3 regions of the Lysinibacillus sp. COL-1 genome follow, and region 2 is predicted to be linked to each of the others. Evidence: a T-box and tRNA genes for the amino acid it is inferred to sense, from the RefSeq annotation. Region 2 holds a T-box; the other regions hold tRNA genes.
The links. The T-box of region 2 lies ahead of metG (methionine--tRNA ligase). A T-box ahead of a tRNA ligase gene usually reads a tRNA of that ligase, here a tRNA-Met.
Positions count from the first base shown of each region.

Region 1 (6,718 bases), on a different contig from region 2:
TTGTAACAAACACATTTATTTTTTAAGTTTTTTATAGGCTTAATAACATTAAAAGGGTTTCAAGACACGAGCAGTTCTAGGAAGCAATCGAGTGAATGAAGGAGCGTACTTGAGTACGTGACTGATTGAACGAGTGAAGCTGACAACGAAATGTGATGTGTATTGAAAGCCGTTAGGTTAAGTTATTAAGGGCGCACGGCGAATGCCTTGGCACTAGGAGCCGAAGAAGGACGGCACTAACACCGATATGCTTCGGGGAGCTGTAAGTGAGCTTTGATCCGGAGATTTCCGAATGGGGGAACCCACTACGTTTAATCGCGTAGTATCTTGACGTGAATACATAGCGTCTTGAAGGCAGACCCAGGGAACTGAAACATCTAAGTACCTGGAGGAAGAGAAAGAAAAATCGATTCCCTGAGTAGCGGCGAGCGAAACGGGAAGAGCCCAAACCAAGAGGCTTGCCTCTTGGGGTTGTAGGACACTCAATACGGAGTTACAAAAGAGCGAGTTAGATGAAGCGACTTGGAAAGGTCCGCCAGAGCAGGTAAAAGCCCTGTAGTCGAAAGTTCGTTCTCTCCTGAGTGGATCCTGAGTACGGCGGAACACGTGAAATTCCGTCGGAATCCGGGAGGACCATCTCCCAAGGCTAAATACTACCTAGTGACCGATAGTGAACCAGTACCGTGAGGGAAAGGTGAAAAGCACCCCGGAAGGGGAGTGAAAGAGATCCTGAAACCGTGTGCCTACAAGTAGTTAGAGCCCGTTAATGGGTGATAGCGTGCCTTTTGTAGAATGAACCGGCGAGTTACGATTACGTGCGAGGTTAAGCTTTAGAAGGCGGAGCCGCAGCGAAAGCGAGTCTGAATAGGGCGAAATAGTACGTGGTCGTAGACCCGAAACCAGGTGATCTACCCATGTCCAGGGTGAAGGTAAGGTAACACTTACTGGAGGCCCGAACCCACGCACGTTGAAAAGTGCGGGGATGAGGTGTGGGTAGCGGAGAAATTCCAATCGAACTTGGAGATAGCTGGTTCTCTCCGAAATAGCTTTAGGGCTAGCCTCGTGATGAGAATACTGGAGGTAGAGCACTGTTTGGACTAGGGGGCCATCCCGGTTTACCGAATTCAGACAAACTCCGAATGCCAGATATTTATACACGGGAGTCAGACTGCGAGTGATAAGATCCGTAGTCAAAAGGGAAACAGCCCAGACCACCAGCTAAGGTCCCAAAGTAATCGTTAAGTGGAAAAGGATGTGGCGTTGCACAGACAACCAGGATGTTGGCTTAGAAGCAGCCATCATTTAAAGAGTGCGTAATAGCTCACTGGTCGAGTGACGCTGCGCCGAAAATGTATCGGGGCTAAACGATTCACCGAAGCTGTGGATTGACATCTACGATGTCAGTGGTAGGAGAGCGTTCTAAGTGCGTTGAAGTCAGACCGGAAGGACTGGTGGAGCGCTTAGAAGTGAGAATGCCGGTATGAGTAGCGAAAGACGGGTGAGAATCCCGTCCACCGTATGACTAAGGTTTCCTGAGGAAGGCTCGTCCGCTCAGGGTTAGTCGGGACCTAAGCCGAGGCCGATAGGCGTAGGCGATGGACAACAGGTTGATATTCCTGTACCACCTCCTCACCGTTTGAGAAATGGGGGGACGCAGTAGGATAGGGTAAGCGCGCTGTTGGTTATGCGCGTCCAAGCAGTAAGGCGTGTGTGTAGGCAAATCCGCACACTGTAACGTTGAGCTGTGATGGCGAGTCCGTATGGACGAAGTTCCTGATTTCACACTGCCAAGAAAAGCCTCTATCGAGGTGAGAGGTGCCCGTACCGCAAACCGACACAGGTAGTCGAGGAGAGAATCCTAAGGTGTGCGAGAGAACTCTCGTTAAGGAACTCGGCAAAATGACCCCGTAACTTCGGGAGAAGGGGTGCTCTTGAGCGTGCAAGCGCATGAGAGCCGCAGTGAATAGGCCCAGGCGACTGTTTAGCAAAAACACAGGTCTCTGCAAAACCGTAAGGTGACGTATAGGGGCTGACGCCTGCCCGGTGCTGGAAGGTTAAGAGGAGTGGTTAGCGCAAGCGAAGCTGCGAATTGAAGCCCCAGTAAACGGCGGCCGTAACTATAACGGTCCTAAGGTAGCGAAATTCCTTGTCGGGTAAGTTCCGACCCGCACGAAAGGCGTAACGATCTGGGCACTGTCTCAACGAGAGACTCGGTGAAATTATAGTACCTGTGAAGATGCAGGTTACCCGCGACAGGACGGAAAGACCCCGTGGAGCTTTACTGTAGCCTGATATTGAATTTTGGTACAACTTGTACAGGATAGGTAGGAGCCAGAGATCTCGGAGCGCCAGCTTCGAAGGAGGCGTCGGTGGGATACTACCCTGGTTGTATTGAAATTCTAACCCATGCCCCTTAGCGGGGCAGGAGACAGTGTCAGGCGGACAGTTTGACTGGGGCGGTCGCCTCCTAAAAGGTAACGGAGGCGCCCAAAGGTTCCCTCAGAATGGTTGGAAATCATTCGTAGAGTGTAAAGGCACAAGGGAGCTTGACTGCGAGACCTACAAGTCGAGCAGGGTCGAAAGACGGGCTTAGTGATCCGGTGGTTCCGCATGGAAGGGCCATCGCTCAACGGATAAAAGCTACCCCGGGGATAACAGGCTTATCTCCCCCAAGAGTCCACATCGACGGGGAGGTTTGGCACCTCGATGTCGGCTCATCGCATCCTGGGGCTGTAGTCGGTCCCAAGGGTTGGGCTGTTCGCCCATTAAAGCGGTACGCGAGCTGGGTTCAGAACGTCGTGAGACAGTTCGGTCCCTATCCGTCGTGGGCGTAGGAAATTTGAGAGGAGCTGTCCTTAGTACGAGAGGACCGGGATGGACACACCGCTGGTGTACCAGTTGTCTTGCCAAAGGCATCGCTGGGTAGCTATGTGTGGACGGGATAAGTGCTGAAAGCATCTAAGCATGAAGCCCCCCTCAAGATGAGATTTCCCATTACGCAAGTAAGTAAGATCCCTCAAAGACGATGAGGTAGATAGGTTCGAGGTGGAAGTGTGGTGACACATGGAGCTGACGAATACTAATCGATCGAGGACTTAACCAAAATGTTTGAACCATTCAATGAACCGTTTATCCAGTTTTGAAAGAACAACTCTTTCAAAAAAGAGAGCTTCAAGACACCATTTATTTTGAAGCTGATATAAAGGAACTTCTGCTAAGAACGCAACATCCATGTTGCAACGCAGAAGCCAGCACATCCATGTGCAAGTCTAGTGATGATGGCAAAGAGGTCACACCCGTTCCCATACCGAACACGGAAGTTAAGCTCTTTAGCGCCGATGGTAGTTGGGGGCTTCCCCCTGTGAGAGTAGGACGTCGCTAGGCATAATACCCAGGAGGATTAGCTCAGCTGGGAGAGCATCTGCCTTACAAGCAGAGGGTCGGCGGTTCGAGCCCGTCATCCTCCACCATATGCCGGTTTAGCTCAGCAGGTAGAGCAACTGACTTGTAATCAGTAGGTCGTGGGTTCGATTCCTATAGCCGGCACCATTTTTTTAGAGCCATTAGCTCAGTTGGTAGAGCATCTGACTTTTAATCAGAGGGTCGAAGGTTCGAGTCCTTCATGGCTCACCATTTTTAAATAATAATAAGCGGGTGTGGCGGAATTGGCAGACGCACTAGACTTAGGATCTAGCGCCGCAAGGCGTGGGGGTTCGACTCCCTTCACCCGCACCATTATTTCATTGCCAGATAAAAAAACTTATGCACATGCGGAAGTAGTTCAGTGGTAGAACACCACCTTGCCAAGGTGGGGGTCGCGAGTTCGAACCTCGTCTTCCGCTCCAAATGTGCCGGGGTGGCGGAACTGGCAGACGCACAGGACTTAAAATCCTGCGGTAGGTGACTACCGTACCGGTTCGATTCCGGTCCTCGGCACCATTTTTAATGCGCCCGTAGCTCAATTGGATAGAGCGTCTGACTACGGATCAGAAGGTTATGGGTTCGACTCCTGTCGGGCGCGCCAAAAAGAACGGGAAGTAGCTCAGCTTGGTAGAGCACTTGGTTTGGGACCAAGGGGTCGCAGGTTCGAATCCTGTCTTCCCGACCATTTCCAAAGAAATTATGGGGCCTTAGCTCAGCTGGGAGAGCGCCTGCCTTGCACGCAGGAGGTCAGCGGTTCGATCCCGCTAGGCTCCACCATAATAAATTAACCAGTATAAAGATCCTGGCGGCGTAGCTCAGCTGGCTAGAGCGTACGGTTCATACCCGTAAGGTCGGGGGTTCGATCCCCTCTGCCGCCATCTTAAAGGACCTTTAGCTCAGTTGGTTAGAGCAGACGGCTCATAACCGTCCGGTCGCAGGTTCGAGTCCTGCAAGGTCCACCATTTATATATTGCAACGGAGGTATACCCAAGTCTGGCTGAAGGGATCGGTCTTGAAAACCGACAGGCGGGTAACACCGCGCGGGGGTTCGAATCCCTCTACCTCCTCCAGTTTTAAATCTTTATAAATGGTGCTTTAAAAACTCGAAACCGTATAAAATTATCGCGGGGTGGAGCAGTGGTAGCTCGTCGGGCTCATAACCCGAAGGTCGTTGGTTCAAATCCGGCCCCCGCAACCAAATGGTCCCGTGGTGTAGCGGTTAACATGCCTGCCTGTCACGCAGGAGATCGCCGGTTCGATCCCGGTCGGGACCGCCATTATTTTCATAAGAAGATATGAAAAGCAAAAGAAAATAAGCTTAGCATGGACGAAATGGGTCAGTAGCTCAGTTGGTAGAGCATTAGATTGAAGCTCTAAGTGTCGGCGGTTCGATTCCGTCCTGACCCACCATTTATGCGGGTGTAGTTTAATGGTAAAACCTCAGCCTTCCAAGCTGATGTCGTGGGTTCGATTCCCATCACCCGCTCCAAGGGCCTATAGCTCAGCTGGTTAGAGCGCACGCCTGATAAGCGTGAGGTCGATGGTTCGAGTCCATTTAGGCCCATTATTATTCCGAAGTAGCTCAGTTGGTAGTAGCACCTGACTGTTAATCAGGTTGTCGCAGGTTCGAGTCCTGCCTTCGGAGCCATTTTTATGTGGGGAAGTACTCAAGAGGCTGAAGAGGCGCCCCTGCTAAGGGTGTAGGTCGGGTAACCGGCGCGAGGGTTCAAATCCCTCCTTCTCCGCCATTGGCCCGTTGGTCAAGTGGTTAAGACACCGCCCTTTCACGGCGGTAACACGGGTTCGAATCCCGTACGGGTCATACTAAAAAACAGTAGATGCACACGCATCTACTGTTTTTTCATATTCATAGATATAAATATTACTCTTGATTCAATGCATTTTCATCCATATAAACTACTTCCCAGATATGCCCATCTACATCCTGAAATCCCCAGCCATACATAAACCCATGATCTTGGGGTTCACTATAAGATTTACCACCGGAGGCCAGTGCCTTATTTACTAATTGATCTACTTGCTCTCGATTTTCAGCAGATAGACATAAAATTGCTTCTGCAGACGTAGCAGTATTTGTAATTTCCTTCTTACTAAACCCTTTGAATCGTTCTTCCACCATCATTAATGCGAAGATATTTTCACTAATAATCATTGAGGCTGTAGTCTCATCGCTAAATTGTTGATTGAACTCAAAGCCTAGTTCCTTAAAGAAGTTGATGGATTTGTTTAGATCTTTCACTGGTAAATTGATAAAAATATTTTTCGATTGAAAAGCCATTTATTTTCACCTCCAAATCGACAGTAGCATAGAGCATAAAGCCATGTCAATTTCAGCAATAGATGGATATTCTTTGATTGGATCGATGATGATGCATTTGAAAATGGCAGTTGTTTAAGCTATTCAAAATAGATGTTATATGAACATAAAAAGCAGAGACGTTTTTTTACACCATCTCTGCTTTTAAAGCAACCTAATTATCCTCGTGCTAGCATTCTTTCGAGAGAGCTAAGTGCTTCAGCTGTAGTATATTCATCTACTTGGATACGGTTATGTGGTTGCCCCTGCTCAATACTTTCTAAGCTCCACAACAGATGGGGAAGGTCAATGCGATTCATTGTTAAGCAAGGACAAAAATTTTCATTTAAAGAGATAATATGTTTATCTGGATGCTGCTTCATTATGCGATTGACAAGATTCATTTCTGTTCCAATAGCCCATGCCGATCCGCTTGGTGCACGATTGATTGTCTCAATGATGTATTTTGTGGAACCTGCATCATCAGCAGCTGCTACAACTTCACGACTGCATTCAGGGTGAACAATAATTTGCATAGTTGGATGTTCTTTGCGAACGACCTCCGTATGGTGAACCGTAAATCCTTCATGTACAGAGCAATGACCTTTCCATAGAATAACCTGAATGTTCTCAAGCGGCTCATTTGTTTCAAGTATATTCTTATGGGGATTCCAAACAGCCATATTTTTAAGTGGAATACCTAAATCATAGGCAGTATTTCTTCCTAAATGTTGGTCAGGTAAAAAGAAAATACGCTGTTTTTGTGTAAATGCCCATTGAACAAGCTCCTTAGCATTCGATGAAGTGACACAGGCACCACCATGTCTTCCCGTAAAGGCTTTAATGGCAGCAGTTGAATTGACATAAGTTAGCGGGATAATTGTATCACCAAAGAGTTGCTGAAGAATCGGCCATGCTTGTTCTGTTTGATAAATATCAGCCATATCAGCCATTGAACAACCTGCACGCATATCTGGT
Region 1 is NZ_JCAWSJ010000004.1:3,440,145-3,446,862, reverse strand. Features, by position in the region: rRNA gene AC6BKE_RS25320 (23S ribosomal RNA) at 176-3,103, shown strand; rRNA gene rrf (5S ribosomal RNA) at 3,269-3,384, shown strand; tRNA gene AC6BKE_RS25310 (tRNA-Val) at 3,395-3,470, shown strand; tRNA gene AC6BKE_RS25305 (tRNA-Thr) at 3,474-3,549, shown strand; tRNA gene AC6BKE_RS25300 (tRNA-Lys) at 3,558-3,633, shown strand; tRNA gene AC6BKE_RS25295 (tRNA-Leu) at 3,651-3,735, shown strand; tRNA gene AC6BKE_RS25290 (tRNA-Gly) at 3,771-3,845, shown strand; tRNA gene AC6BKE_RS25285 (tRNA-Leu) at 3,851-3,939, shown strand; tRNA gene AC6BKE_RS25280 (tRNA-Arg) at 3,948-4,024, shown strand; tRNA gene AC6BKE_RS25275 (tRNA-Pro) at 4,032-4,108, shown strand; tRNA gene AC6BKE_RS25270 (tRNA-Ala) at 4,125-4,200, shown strand; tRNA gene AC6BKE_RS25265 (tRNA-Met) at 4,228-4,301, shown strand; tRNA gene AC6BKE_RS25260 (tRNA-Ile) at 4,309-4,385, shown strand; tRNA gene AC6BKE_RS25255 (tRNA-Ser) at 4,401-4,493, shown strand; tRNA gene AC6BKE_RS25250 (tRNA-Met) at 4,547-4,621, shown strand; tRNA gene AC6BKE_RS25245 (tRNA-Asp) at 4,625-4,700, shown strand; tRNA gene AC6BKE_RS25240 (tRNA-Phe) at 4,758-4,833, shown strand; tRNA gene AC6BKE_RS25235 (tRNA-Gly) at 4,839-4,912, shown strand; tRNA gene AC6BKE_RS25230 (tRNA-Ile) at 4,914-4,987, shown strand; tRNA gene AC6BKE_RS25225 (tRNA-Asn) at 4,995-5,071, shown strand; tRNA gene AC6BKE_RS25220 (tRNA-Ser) at 5,081-5,171, shown strand; tRNA gene AC6BKE_RS25215 (tRNA-Glu) at 5,174-5,245, shown strand; gene AC6BKE_RS25210 (VOC family protein) at 5,306-5,722, opposite strand; gene nadA (quinolinate synthase NadA) at 5,920-6,718, opposite strand, start outside.
Region 1: it encodes a tRNA-Met, which carries the amino acid that the T-box ahead of metG (methionine--tRNA ligase) is inferred to sense. The anticodon was not compared.

Region 2 (6,718 bases):
CAGTTGCACAAACATTTAGTTATTTAGATGAGGAGCTTGGCATCGATTTAACGAAGTTTTGCCAATTAGATACAATGGTTACTGTCGTGGATGCACATCGCTTTTGGCATGATTTTCAGTCGGGAGAAAGCTTATTAGAACGTAAGGAAGCGGTTGGTGAATTAGATGAACGTGATGTTGCGGATCTGCTCATTGATCAAATTGAATTTTGTGACGTCCTGGTCTTAAATAAGTGTGATTTAGTATCGGCAGAGGAGCTTGAACGGTTAGAACGTATTTTGCGTGCATTGCAACCAGAAGCGAAACTTATTCGTACAACAAACGGTGTGATTGATCCAGCAGATATTTTAAATACAGGTCGCTTTGACTTTGAACGGGTTTCAGAGTCGGCTGGTTGGCTAAAGGAATTAGAGCTTGGTCATGAAAATCATACACCAGAGACAGAAGAGTATGGAATATCTTCATTCACCTATAAAAGCAAAAGACCCTTCCATCCGATGCGTTTTGTTGAGTGGTGTGATCAAATGCCAGAATCGATTGTACGAGCAAAGGGAATTGTTTGGAGTGCAAGACATCAGGATGTTGCACTATTATTATCTCAGGCTGGTTCATCTGCAAAAATTGAACCTGTTTCTTATTGGGTAGCAGCCCTACCTAAAGCACAGCAGCAGGATGTATTTCAGCAAAGTCCTGAAGTATTGGAGGATTGGGATGAAGAATTTGGAGATCGAATGACACAGCTTGTTATTATTGGGATTGATTTAAATCGAGAAGATATTATCAAACAATTGGACAACTGTTTATTAACGGATGAAGAGTTCCATAATCCTTGGGAGCGTCTACAGGACCCATTCAACTGGGAATGGCATTAAGAAGAAAAGAAGATTTCGGTTAAGACTCCGAAATCTTCTTTTGAAATACACGATTATAATTAGTAGCATCTCGTAATGCTTTTTCTTCTATAGGAATTCGTACAGAAAGCATTGTAATATTTAATAATGTAAAACAAAATGCTGTAAAGTAAGCCTGAAACATGAGAGGTAGTAAAAGGATTTCCAAACAAACTACCGCATAATTGGGATGACGCATATATTCATATGGCCCTTTACGGACAACTTGAGCATCAGGTAATATAAGAATTTTTGTATTCCAAAAGGAGCCCAAAGAGCGAATACACCAAATCCTTAAGGCCTGCACAGCTATAAATAATAGAAAAAATAATGGGAATAAGGGCGAGATACCATTGTTATTTGTGACGATTTCTACAATTAAAAACAGAAAAAAACTAACATGCATTGTGACCATATAGGGATAATGAGAGGCACCTACTTCATAGGCTCCTTGTGAAAACATCCATTTCTCATTGCGTTTGGCAATGACAACCTCTGTCAGTCTTTGTAGAATGACAATAGTTAAAATAAGATAGAAGATCATGTTACTCCCTCCAGTTTAATAATACAGCTTCTGCACAAAAACCAGGGCCAAGAGCGATGAGTAAACCTGTATCCTCCACTTGTCCTTCATGTAGCATAAATTGCTCTAATACATACAACACAGTTGGTGATGACATATTGCCATGTTGGCGCAATATTTCCCGAGAAATGTCGGTTTTTTGGGGAGACAAATAAAGTGTATCTTCATAAGCTTTTAAAACCTTTTTCCCTCCAGGATGAGCGATGAAATGAGTAAGTTGCTCACTATATAGTCCTTGTTCCATTAAAAATTTTTCAATGAATGGTCCAAGCCAATTAGTAATAATGGCAGGAATACTTTTTTGAAAAATAACATGAAGTCCATTGTTTTTTACATTCCAACCCATCACATTTTCTGAATCTGGCATCCATTTAGAGCCTGTTGCCAAAATAGAAGGTGTTGTTTTTTTTGTATCGATGGTTAAGTCGTCTCCGCAAACGAGAATACAAGCAGCACCATCTGCAAAAAGAGAAGCACCGATTAAATTACTTTTAGAAAAATCATTTGGCTGAAAAGTGAGGCTACATAACTCGACACAAACGACAAGCACCTTCGCATGTGGATGGGCTTTACAAAAATCAAAGGCTCTACTTACACCTGCTGCTCCGCCAGCACATCCTAACCCCCATAGTGGAATACGTTTCAGTCGATCTGAAAAGGGAAGTTTATTCATCACACGCGCATCAATGCTTGGTGTTGAAATGCCAGTACTACTGACAAAAATGATGGCATCAATCTCTTCGGGAGAAATGGGTGAAGATAAAAAAGCATCATTTTCTAAACATGCCTGGATGACGTTCACGCTGTATTGTGTAGCTAATTCAATATATAAATCATTGCGTTCCTCAAAGGAGTGATTCGTACGATGCCATTCTGATGGAACACAAAAATGGCGGGTGTCGATGCCACCATTTTCAAAAACCTTTAAGTAGCGCTCTAGTTTGGGGATTTTTGCATAGAAAAGCTCTTTCGTTAGTTCCTCTGCATTTGATTGCTGTAATGTGTAAGGTGGTTGATGTGTGCTAATAGAAATGATTTTAGGCAATTCAACATCTCCTCGCATTTAGTGGTCTTGTTCATTCTATGCGTCGAGGATTAGAATAAATGCTTATAAGATTATAATTGACAATTTCTGAAAATTTAGCTATATTGATAACAACTAAATGGAAAGAAGGTGATGTGACATGATGAATAGATCTATTTTTAGCGAACTGCAATTCGGTTTGTTCCATTTCACACGCCTAAAATATACAAAGTGACGCCGTGCTATAACTCGGGGTATTTGTGTATCTTTTAAACGTGCCTGTGAAACCTTGTAACTGCCGAATTGCAGCTACAAGGTTTTTTTCGTGGTTCAAAAAATGCTGAATGACGATAGAGTCTCTGGCGGATATTACAGACATTGCGCTGAGGCGTCAAGGATATGTACGTTTAGGAGGAAAATAAATTGAATTTAACAACAGTAGGTTTTACAACGTATTTTGAAGAGCAAATGATGGAAATGAAAAAACAGCCTAAATTGAAGAATTGTGTGCCTGCAAGGGTTACATTAGAGCATAAGCATTCTTACCGAGTGTTAGCCGAAGAGGGCGAATGGCTTGCGACAATTGCTGGTCATTATGCGTATACGTCTTTAGCTCGGGAGGACTATCCAGCAGTTGGTGATTGGGTGCTAGTAGAGAAAATGCCCGGTGAGGAACGAGCAATTATTCATCAGCTATTCCAACGAAAATCTGTATTTTCACGTAAAGTTGCAGGAACTGAAATTCAAGAACAGATTGTCGCATCAAATGTCGATATCGTGTTACTTGTTATGAGCTTGAACGCTGATTTTAATATTCGACGTTTGGAGAGATATTTAGTAGCTGCCTGGGATTCAGGGGCAAGGCCAGTGATTGTCCTGACGAAGGCAGATTTATGTGAGGATACTGCAAGCTTGGTACAAGAAGTTGAGTCTGTAGCATTTGGTGTAGATATTTTTGTGACGAGTGCTTTATCGGGCGAAGGCTTAATGGAAATTAAGACATTGTTCACGGAGGGAGTGACAGGGGCATTGCTAGGCTCTTCAGGGGCAGGGAAGTCGACCTTAACAAATGCTTTGTGTGGGGAGATGCTGATGAAGGTTGCTGGTATTCGTGAGGAAGATGCTAAGGGTCGTCATACAACTACTCATCGAGAGTTAGTCATATTACCAGATGGGGGCTGTTTAATCGATACACCAGGGATGCGTGAGCTTCAATTATGGGATCAAGGTGATAGTTTAGCTTCAAGCTTTCAAGATATTGAGGAACTAGCAACAGCTTGTCGTTATCGTGATTGTACTCATCAAAAAGAGCCTTATTGTGCTGTCCAGCAAGCTATTGTTGATGGAGAGTTGGATCAATATCGCCTCCAAAGCTACTTTAAGCTCCAAAGAGAATTAGCTTATATGGAACGCAAAACCAATGCACAGGCGAAACTTGAGGAGCAACGTAAATGGAAGCAGATTTCTAAAGGAATAAAAAAAGGTAAAAAATAAGCATTAGGAGCTTAGTTATGACCATTCAACATATTAATCATTTACTATTTTCTGTATCCAATTTAGAGGAATCCATCGCATTCTATGAAAATGTTTTCGATGCTAAATTGCTAGTAAAGGGGAAAAGCACAGCCTATTTTGATGTAAATGGGCTGTGGCTCGCCCTGAATGTAGAGAGGGATATACCACGGAATGAAATCCATCATTCCTATACCCACATCGCCTTTACTATTTGTGAGGATGACTATAATAAAATGTATGATAAATTGCTACAATTAAAGGTCAATATTTTAACAGGGCGTCAAAGAGATGAGAAGGACAAAAAATCGATTTACTTTACAGACCCAGATGGTCATAAATTTGAATTTCATACAGGAACTTTGCAAGATCGTTTGGCTTATTATAAGCAGGAAAAGCCTCACATGACGTTTTTTGATAATTAATCAGGGAGTGATTCTATGAATAAAGCTTTTATTTTTGATATGGATGGCACGTTATTTCAAACAAATCTTATATTAGAGCCTGCGCTCGACGCAACATTTGATGTGCTACGGACAAGTGGCTTGTGGCAAGGAGAAACACCGATAGAAAAATACAGAGAAATAATGGGCGTTCCTTTACCTGTTGTGTGGGAAACATTATGTCCTATGCATGCAATAGAGATACGTGAAGAGAGCAATGTTTTGTTCCATATAAAGCTGATTGAGCAAATACGCAATCATCAGGGAGCTTTATATCCACATGCTGAACAAACTCTTGCAGCATTATCAGAGAATTATCCGTTATACATAGCGAGTAATGGACAGGTTGACTATTTACAGGCGATTGTTGAAACCTATCAATTAGAGCGTTTTATAAAGGGAATCTACAGCATTCAATCTATTGCAAGTGGGCATAAATCAGATCTAGTAAAACGAGTTGTAGAAGAAAATGAAATCGAGAACGGGGTAGTGGTGGGAGATCGTTCGTCGGATATTCAGGCTGCACATGACAATCAACTACAGTCGATAGGCGTTCGTTTTGACTTTGCACAGGATAACGAATTGCAAAAGGCAGACATTATAATAGATGATTTAACAGCGTTATTAAACATCACATTCAATTAATTGCTTAAATTTTAATCTTTATCGAAAAATAGAGTTGATTTAACGACAATCATTGCATTTCATCACTAGAAAGCGTAAAATAGTGCCAATCCTATAGGAAAAGCATTGAAAAGGAAAAGTAAATTGGAGCAGCATTTTGTAGAGAGCCTCTGTTGGTGGAAATGAGGTAAATGAACCCTTTTGAAAATGACCTTTGAGCTTCGTACCGAAAGCTTTTTAGCAAGTAGATTACGACGAGATGGGCACTCGTTACAACAGCGGCAGTATCTCTCATTTTGAATGGAGACGTACTGATGGAGACAAATAGTGTGAGCTATTTGTAAATATAGGTGGTAACACGGGTATACTCGTCCTAATCAGATTTGATTAGGACGATTTTTTTTACCATTTTTTAGTGAGGGGAGCAAACTAGAATGACAATTGTTATTGGAGGCGCTTGGCCATATGCAAATGGTTCTTTGCATTTAGGGCATGTTGCCGCACTATTACCAGGTGATATTTTGGCTAGATATTACCGACAAAAAGGTGAGCAGGTTTTATATGTATCAGGCAGTGATTGTAATGGTACACCTATTTCTATTCGTGCAGCACAAGAAAATACAACAACAGAGGCCATTGCCAATCACTATCATGCTGAATTTACGCAGTGCTTTCGTGATTTAGGATTTACCTATGATTTATACACTAGAACAGATGCAGAACACCATCATGAATCCGTAAAGGGCCTATTTTTACAGCTACTAGCTAACAATTTTTTATACAAAAAGAAAATTGAACAGGCTTACTGTGAGACAGATCAACAATTTCTACCCGATCGATTTGTTGAAGGAATTTGCCCAAATTGTGGTGCAAAAGCAAGGGGAGATCAATGTGATAACTGCTCAGAAATCTTAGACCCACTGGATTTAATAGATAAACGTTGCAAAATATGTGGCAATGAGCCTGTTATTCGTGAGACAGAGCATTTTTATTTTACCTTTAGTCAATTTCAAGGTAGATTGGAGTCTTATGTGGCAGAAGCGAAGGCCCATAAACGTTGGCGAGATAATGCTTTAGGTTTAACGGAGCGTTACTTGGCAGAAGGGGTTCCTGACCGAGCAGTAACAAGAGATTTACCAAACGGCATAGATGTCCCAGTGCCAGGCTTTGAAGGGAAAAAAATATATGTATGGATTGAAGCAGTAGCTGGTTATCTATCAGCAAGTCTAGAGTGGGCAAAAGAGCATCAAATAGCGATTGAAGATTTATGGAATGAAGAGACCATTTCGTATTATGTCCATGGGAAGGATAATATTCCTTTCCATACGGTTATTTGGCCAGCTATTTTAATGGGAATTGGGGCGCAAGCATTACCAACACATATCGTATCGAACGAATATTTAACATTAGAAAAACGAAAATTATCAACTAGTCAAAATTGGGCTGTGTGGGTTCCGTATATTTTAAGTCGTTATGACGCAGACGCCATTCGCTACTTCTTAACGATGAATGCGCCAGAAAACCGTGATACTGATTTTTCATGGCGAGAATTTATTTACAGTCATAATAGTGAATTACTCGGTGCCTATGGTAATTTTGTCAATCGTACATTGAAGTTTATTGAGAAATCCTTTGCCAGCCA
Region 2 is NZ_JCAWSJ010000003.1:163,122-169,839, forward strand. Features, by position in the region: gene AC6BKE_RS05210 (GTP-binding protein) at 1-872, shown strand, start outside; gene AC6BKE_RS05215 (isoprenylcysteine carboxyl methyltransferase family protein) at 892-1,434, opposite strand; gene AC6BKE_RS05220 (type III polyketide synthase) at 1,436-2,518, opposite strand; gene rsgA (ribosome small subunit-dependent GTPase A) at 2,921-3,991, shown strand; gene fosM (FosM family fosfomycin resistance protein) at 4,009-4,434, shown strand; gene AC6BKE_RS05235 (HAD-IA family hydrolase) at 4,450-5,097, shown strand; T-box leader at 5,194-5,455, shown strand; gene metG (methionine--tRNA ligase) at 5,511-6,718, shown strand, end outside.

Region 3 (6,718 bases), on a different contig from region 2:
ATTCGAAGCAACGCGAAGAACCTTACCAGGTCTTGACATCCCGTTGACCACTGTAGAGATATAGTTTCCCCTTCGGGGGCAACGGTGACAGGTGGTGCATGGTTGTCGTCAGCTCGTGTCGTGAGATGTTGGGTTAAGTCCCGCAACGAGCGCAACCCTTGATCTTAGTTGCCATCATTTAGTTGGGCACTCTAAGGTGACTGCCGGTGACAAACCGGAGGAAGGTGGGGATGACGTCAAATCATCATGCCCCTTATGACCTGGGCTACACACGTGCTACAATGGACGATACAAACGGTTGCCAACTCGCGAGAGGGAGCTAATCCGATAAAGTCGTTCTCAGTTCGGATTGTAGGCTGCAACTCGCCTACATGAAGCCGGAATCGCTAGTAATCGCGGATCAGCATGCCGCGGTGAATACGTTCCCGGGCCTTGTACACACCGCCCGTCACACCACGAGAGTTTGTAACACCCGAAGTCGGTGAGGTAACCTTTTGGAGCCAGCCGCCGAAGGTGGGATAGATGATTGGGGTGAAGTCGTAACAAGGTAGCCGTATCGGAAGGTGCGGCTGGATCACCTCCTTTCTAAGGATTATTTCGGAATACAAACCTAGGGTTTGTAAGATTACGTTTTGCGTTCAGTTTTGAAGGTTCATTCTTTCTTGAATGAAAAGCTTCAAAACTTGTTCTTTGAAAACTGGATAAAACGACATTGAAATTGTAACAAACACATTTATTTTTTTAAGTTTTTTTATAGGCTTAATAACATTAGAAGGTTTCAAGACACGAGCAGTTCTAGGAAGCAATCGAGTGAATGAAGGAGCGTACTTGAGTACGTGACTGATTGAACGAGTGAAGCTGACAACGAAATGTGATGTGTATTGAAAGCCGTTAGGTTAAGTTATTAAGGGCGCACGGCGAATGCCTTGGCACTAGGAGCCGAAGAAGGACGGCACTAACACCGATATGCTTCGGGGAGCTGTAAGTGAGCTTTGATCCGGAGATTTCCGAATGGGGGAACCCACTACGTTTAATCGCGTAGTATCTTGACGTGAATACATAGCGTCTTGAAGGCAGACCCAGGGAACTGAAACATCTAAGTACCTGGAGGAAGAGAAAGAAAAATCGATTCCCTGAGTAGCGGCGAGCGAAACGGGAAGAGCCCAAACCAAGAGGCTTGCCTCTTGGGGTTGTAGGACACTCAATACGGAGTTACAAAAGAGCGAGTTAGATGAAGCGACTTGGAAAGGTCCGCCAGAGCAGGTAAAAGCCCTGTAGTCGAAAGTTCGTTCTCTCCTGAGTGGATCCTGAGTACGGCGGAACACGTGAAATTCCGTCGGAATCTGGGAGGACCATCTCCCAAGGCTAAATACTACCTAGTGACCGATAGTGAACCAGTACCGTGAGGGAAAGGTGAAAAGCACCCCGGAAGGGGAGTGAAAGAGATCCTGAAACCGTGTGCCTACAAGTAGTTAGAGCCCGTTAATGGGTGATAGCGTGCCTTTTGTAGAATGAACCGGCGAGTTACGATTACGTGCGAGGTTAAGCTTTAGAAGGCGGAGCCGCAGCGAAAGCGAGTCTGAATAGGGCGAAATAGTACGTGGTCGTAGACCCGAAACCAGGTGATCTACCCATGTCCAGGGTGAAGGTAAGGTAACACTTACTGGAGGCCCGAACCCACGCACGTTGAAAAGTGCGGGGATGAGGTGTGGGTAGCGGAGAAATTCCAATCGAACTTGGAGATAGCTGGTTCTCTCCGAAATAGCTTTAGGGCTAGCCTCGTGATGAGAATACTGGAGGTAGAGCACTGTTTGGACTAGGGGGCCATCCCGGTTTACCGAATTCAGACAAACTCCGAATGCCAGATATTTATACACGGGAGTCAGACTGCGAGTGATAAGATCCGTAGTCAAAAGGGAAACAGCCCAGACCACCAGCTAAGGTCCCAAAGTAATCGTTAAGTGGAAAAGGATGTGGCGTTGCACAGACAACCAGGATGTTGGCTTAGAAGCAGCCATCATTTAAAGAGTGCGTAATAGCTCACTGGTCGAGTGACGCTGCGCCGAAAATGTATCGGGGCTAAACGATTCACCGAAGCTGTGGATTGACATCTACGATGTCAGTGGTAGGAGAGCGTTCTAAGTGCGTTGAAGTCAGACCGGAAGGACTGGTGGAGCGCTTAGAAGTGAGAATGCCGGTATGAGTAGCGAAAGACGGGTGAGAATCCCGTCCACCGTATGACTAAGGTTTCCTGAGGAAGGCTCGTCCGCTCAGGGTTAGTCGGGACCTAAGCCGAGGCCGATAGGCGTAGGCGATGGACAACAGGTTGATATTCCTGTACCACCTCCTCACCGTTTGAGAAATGGGGGGACGCAGTAGGATAGGGTAAGCGCGCTGTTGGTTATGCGCGTCCAAGCAGTAAGGCGTGTGTGTAGGCAAATCCGCACACTGTAACGTTGAGCTGTGATGGCGAGTCCGTATGGACGAAGTTCCTGATTTCACACTGCCAAGAAAAGCCTCTATCGAGGTGAGAGGTGCCCGTACCGCAAACCGACACAGGTAGTCGAGGAGAGAATCCTAAGGTGTGCGAGAGAACTCTCGTTAAGGAACTCGGCAAAATGACCCCGTAACTTCGGGAGAAGGGGTGCTCTTGAGCGTGCAAGCGCATGAGAGCCGCAGTGAATAGGCCCAGGCGACTGTTTAGCAAAAACACAGGTCTCTGCAAAACCGTAAGGTGACGTATAGGGGCTGACGCCTGCCCGGTGCTGGAAGGTTAAGAGGAGTGGTTAGCGCAAGCGAAGCTGCGAATTGAAGCCCCAGTAAACGGCGGCCGTAACTATAACGGTCCTAAGGTAGCGAAATTCCTTGTCGGGTAAGTTCCGACCCGCACGAAAGGCGTAACGATCTGGGCACTGTCTCAACGAGAGACTCGGTGAAATTATAGTACCTGTGAAGATGCAGGTTACCCGCGACAGGACGGAAAGACCCCGTGGAGCTTTACTGTAGCCTGATATTGAATTTTGGTACAACTTGTACAGGATAGGTAGGAGCCAGAGATCTCGGAGCGCCAGCTTCGAAGGAGGCGTCGGTGGGATACTACCCTGGTTGTATTGAAATTCTAACCCATGCCCCTTAGCGGGGTAGGAGACAGTGTCAGGCGGACAGTTTGACTGGGGCGGTCGCCTCCTAAAAGGTAACGGAGGCGCCCAAAGGTTCCCTCAGAATGGTTGGAAATCATTCGTAGAGTGTAAAGGCACAAGGGAGCTTGACTGCGAGACCTACAAGTCGAGCAGGGTCGAAAGACGGGCTTAGTGATCCGGTGGTTCCGCATGGAAGGGCCATCGCTCAACGGATAAAAGCTACCCCGGGGATAACAGGCTTATCTCCCCCAAGAGTCCACATCGACGGGGAGGTTTGGCACCTCGATGTCGGCTCATCGCATCCTGGGGCTGTAGTCGGTCCCAAGGGTTGGGCTGTTCGCCCATTAAAGCGGTACGCGAGCTGGGTTCAGAACGTCGTGAGACAGTTCGGTCCCTATCCGTCGTGGGCGTAGGAAATTTGAGAGGAGCTGTCCTTAGTACGAGAGGACCGGGATGGACACACCGCTGGTGTACCAGTTGTCTTGCCAAAGGCATCGCTGGGTAGCTATGTGTGGACGGGATAAGTGCTGAAAGCATCTAAGCATGAAGCCCCCCTCAAGATGAGATTTCCCATTACGCAAGTAAGTAAGATCCCTCAAAGACGATGAGGTAGATAGGTTCGAGGTGGAAGTGTGGTGACACATGGAGCTGACGAATACTAATCGATCGAGGACTTAACCAAAACGTTTGAAACATTCAATGAACCGTTTATCCAGTTTTGAAAGAACAACTCTTTCAACTGAATAAGTGAAGTGATGATGGCAAAGAGGCCACACCCGTTCCCATACCGAACACGGAAGTTAAGCTCTTTAGCGCCGATGGTAGTTGGGGGCTTCCCCCTGTGAGAGTAGGACATCGCTTCGCTTATTTTTCGTGGAGGATTAGCTCAGCTGGGAGAGCATCTGCCTTACAAGCAGAGGGTCGGCGGTTCGAGCCCGTCATCCTCCACCATTATTTTTAAAACAGTATAGTATTATCGCGGGGTGGAGCAGTGGTAGCTCGTCGGGCTCATAACCCGAAGGTCGTTGGTTCAAATCCAGCCCCCGCAACCAAATGGTCCCGTGGTGTAGCGGTTAACATGCCTGCCTGTCACGCAGGAGATCGCCGGTTCGATCCCGGTCGGGACCGCCATTTTTTTTGCCGGTGTAGCTCAGTTGGTAGAGCAACTGACTTGTAATCAGTAGGTCGTGGGTTCGACTCCTATCGCCGGCACCATTCCCTTGGAGGGGTAGCGAAGTGGCTAAACGCGGCGGACTGTAAATCCGCTCCTTAGGGTTCGGCGGTTCGAATCCGTCCCCCTCCACCATTTTAGGGGCATAGTTCAACGGTAGAATAGAGGTCTCCAAAACCTTTGGTGTGGGTTCGATTCCTACTGCCCCTGCCAGGTATTGAGGTACTCGTTCATATACAGCTGTTATAATTTATATAGTGGCGATTGTGGCGAAGTGGTTAACGCATCGGATTGTGGTTCCGACATTCGTGGGTTCGATTCCCATCAGTCGCCCCATTTTCAAATTGGGGTATAGCCAAGCGGTAAGGCAACGGATTTTGATTCCGTCATGCCTAGGTTCGAATCCTAGTACCCCAGCCATTTTTCTTTTTTACGAGCCATTAGCTCAGTTGGTAGAGCATCTGACTTTTAATCAGAGGGTCGAAGGTTCGAGTCCTTCATGGCTCATCGTTTTTTAATGAATATTGCGCCCGTAGCTCAATTGGATAGAGCGTCTGACTACGGATCAGAAGGTTATGGGTTCGACTCCTGTCGGGCGCGCCAATAAATTTATGTTTTCGGAATGTAGCTCAGCTTGGTAGAGCACTTGGTTTGGGACCAAGGGGTCGTAGGTTCGAATCCTGTCATTCCGACCATTTTTTATGATAAATGGGGCCTTAGCTCAGCTGGGAGAGCGCCTGCCTTGCACGCAGGAGGTCAGCGGTTCGATCCCGCTAGGCTCCACCAGTTCAATATTTTTGGAGGTATACCCAAGTCTGGCTGAAGGGATCGGTCTTGAAAACCGACAGGCGGGTAACACCGCGCGGGGGTTCGAATCCCTCTACCTCCTCCATTTTGGGTCAGTAGCTCAGTTGGTAGAGCATTAGATTGAAGCTCTAAGTGTCGGCGGTTCGATTCCGTCCTGACCCACCATTATTTGCGGGTGTAGTTTAATGGTAAAACCTCAGCCTTCCAAGCTGATGTCGTGAGTTCGATTCTCATCACCCGCTCCAAAATGGGCCTATAGCTCAGCTGGTTAGAGCGCACGCCTGATAAGCGTGAGGTCGATGGTTCGAGTCCATTTAGGCCCATCATTATTCCGAAGTAGCTCAGTTGGTAGTAGCACCTGACTGTTAATCAGGTTGTCGCAGGTTCGAGTCCTGCCTTCGGAGCCACGGCCCGTTGGTCAAGTGGTTAAGACACCGCCCTTTCACGGCGGTAACACGGGTTCGAATCCCGTACGGGTCATCAAGCATGTAGCACAAATATTGTGTTACATGCTTTTTCTTTTATCAATAAATGATACATTAGTAAAGAGTGAAAGCTACGAATCCGCTATCAATGGTTCAGTAGCTTTTTTACATGACTAATATTTTGTTTCTCCTTTCTATAAGATGTCGCCCACCTCTTTTCCTTCTTCATTCACAATATCTTCTAATCATGATTCGATTCATTATAAATTTGAACAAACTATTTCATATATGCAATATGTATGTTTTTTTATAGCTATTTTCGTGGTGCTTGTCGTTTTGTTCCTCTAATATGAGGATAAGTGGAGGAATCGAAATGAATATACAGGAGATCCAGCAATTTTTAAGTTTATATCAGACAGAACAAGATGAATCAGAGCGTTGGTTAGCGAATAGATTACAACAGATTAAGAATGCAGGTGAGTACGACCCAACAACAGAGGAGCTAGCTTTTGGTGCACGGGTGGCGTGGCGTAATAGTAACAAATGTATTGGTCGTCTGTTTTGGCAATCATTGCATGTAGTAGATGCACGTGCCGTTTTAGATGAACAGGATATTTTTCAAAAACTACTGGAGCATATCGATTATGCAACAAATAGTGGAAAAATCCGTCCAACAATAACAGTATTTGCTTCGAACAGAGTGCGTATATGGAATCATCAGCTAATTCGTTATGCAGGCTATGAAACGGAAGCTGGCGTTATTGGTGATGCACATTCTATTGTTTTTACTAAAGTATGTGAATCGTTAGGTTGGAAAAGTGAGAGGACACCATTCGATGTGTTACCTCTTGTTATACAAGTAGATGAGCGAGCTCCGCAGCTGTTTACAATTCCTGTAGAATATATTTTAGAGGTGCCAATTCGTCATCCAGAGTCAGTGGATGTAGAGAAATTAGGAATGAAATGGTATGCTGTACCCATAATTTCAAGTATGCGTTTTCAAATGGCAGGCATTGATTTCCAAGCCGCACCCTTTAATGGCTGGTATATGGGGACAGAAATCGGTGCACGTAATTTAGCAGATCATGACCGTTATAATATGCTACCAGCTATTGCGGAGGTTTTTAATCTTGATACAACCAAGCAAGCTTCACTTTGGCGTGATCGTGCATTAG
Region 3 is NZ_JCAWSJ010000002.1:641,557-648,274, forward strand. Features, by position in the region: rRNA gene AC6BKE_RS03580 (16S ribosomal RNA) at 1-585, shown strand, start outside; rRNA gene AC6BKE_RS03585 (23S ribosomal RNA) at 895-3,822, shown strand; rRNA gene rrf (5S ribosomal RNA) at 3,889-4,004, shown strand; tRNA gene AC6BKE_RS03595 (tRNA-Val) at 4,016-4,091, shown strand; tRNA gene AC6BKE_RS03600 (tRNA-Met) at 4,118-4,192, shown strand; tRNA gene AC6BKE_RS03605 (tRNA-Asp) at 4,196-4,271, shown strand; tRNA gene AC6BKE_RS03610 (tRNA-Thr) at 4,280-4,355, shown strand; tRNA gene AC6BKE_RS03615 (tRNA-Tyr) at 4,363-4,446, shown strand; tRNA gene AC6BKE_RS03620 (tRNA-Trp) at 4,451-4,524, shown strand; tRNA gene AC6BKE_RS03625 (tRNA-His) at 4,572-4,647, shown strand; tRNA gene AC6BKE_RS03630 (tRNA-Gln) at 4,657-4,731, shown strand; tRNA gene AC6BKE_RS03635 (tRNA-Lys) at 4,746-4,818, shown strand; tRNA gene AC6BKE_RS03640 (tRNA-Arg) at 4,838-4,914, shown strand; tRNA gene AC6BKE_RS03645 (tRNA-Pro) at 4,930-5,006, shown strand; tRNA gene AC6BKE_RS03650 (tRNA-Ala) at 5,022-5,097, shown strand; tRNA gene AC6BKE_RS03655 (tRNA-Ser) at 5,111-5,203, shown strand; tRNA gene AC6BKE_RS03660 (tRNA-Phe) at 5,208-5,283, shown strand; tRNA gene AC6BKE_RS03665 (tRNA-Gly) at 5,290-5,363, shown strand; tRNA gene AC6BKE_RS03670 (tRNA-Ile) at 5,368-5,441, shown strand; tRNA gene AC6BKE_RS03675 (tRNA-Asn) at 5,449-5,525, shown strand; tRNA gene AC6BKE_RS03680 (tRNA-Glu) at 5,527-5,598, shown strand; gene AC6BKE_RS03685 (nitric oxide synthase oxygenase) at 5,917-6,718, shown strand, end outside.
Region 3: it encodes a tRNA-Met, which carries the amino acid that the T-box ahead of metG (methionine--tRNA ligase) is inferred to sense. The anticodon was not compared.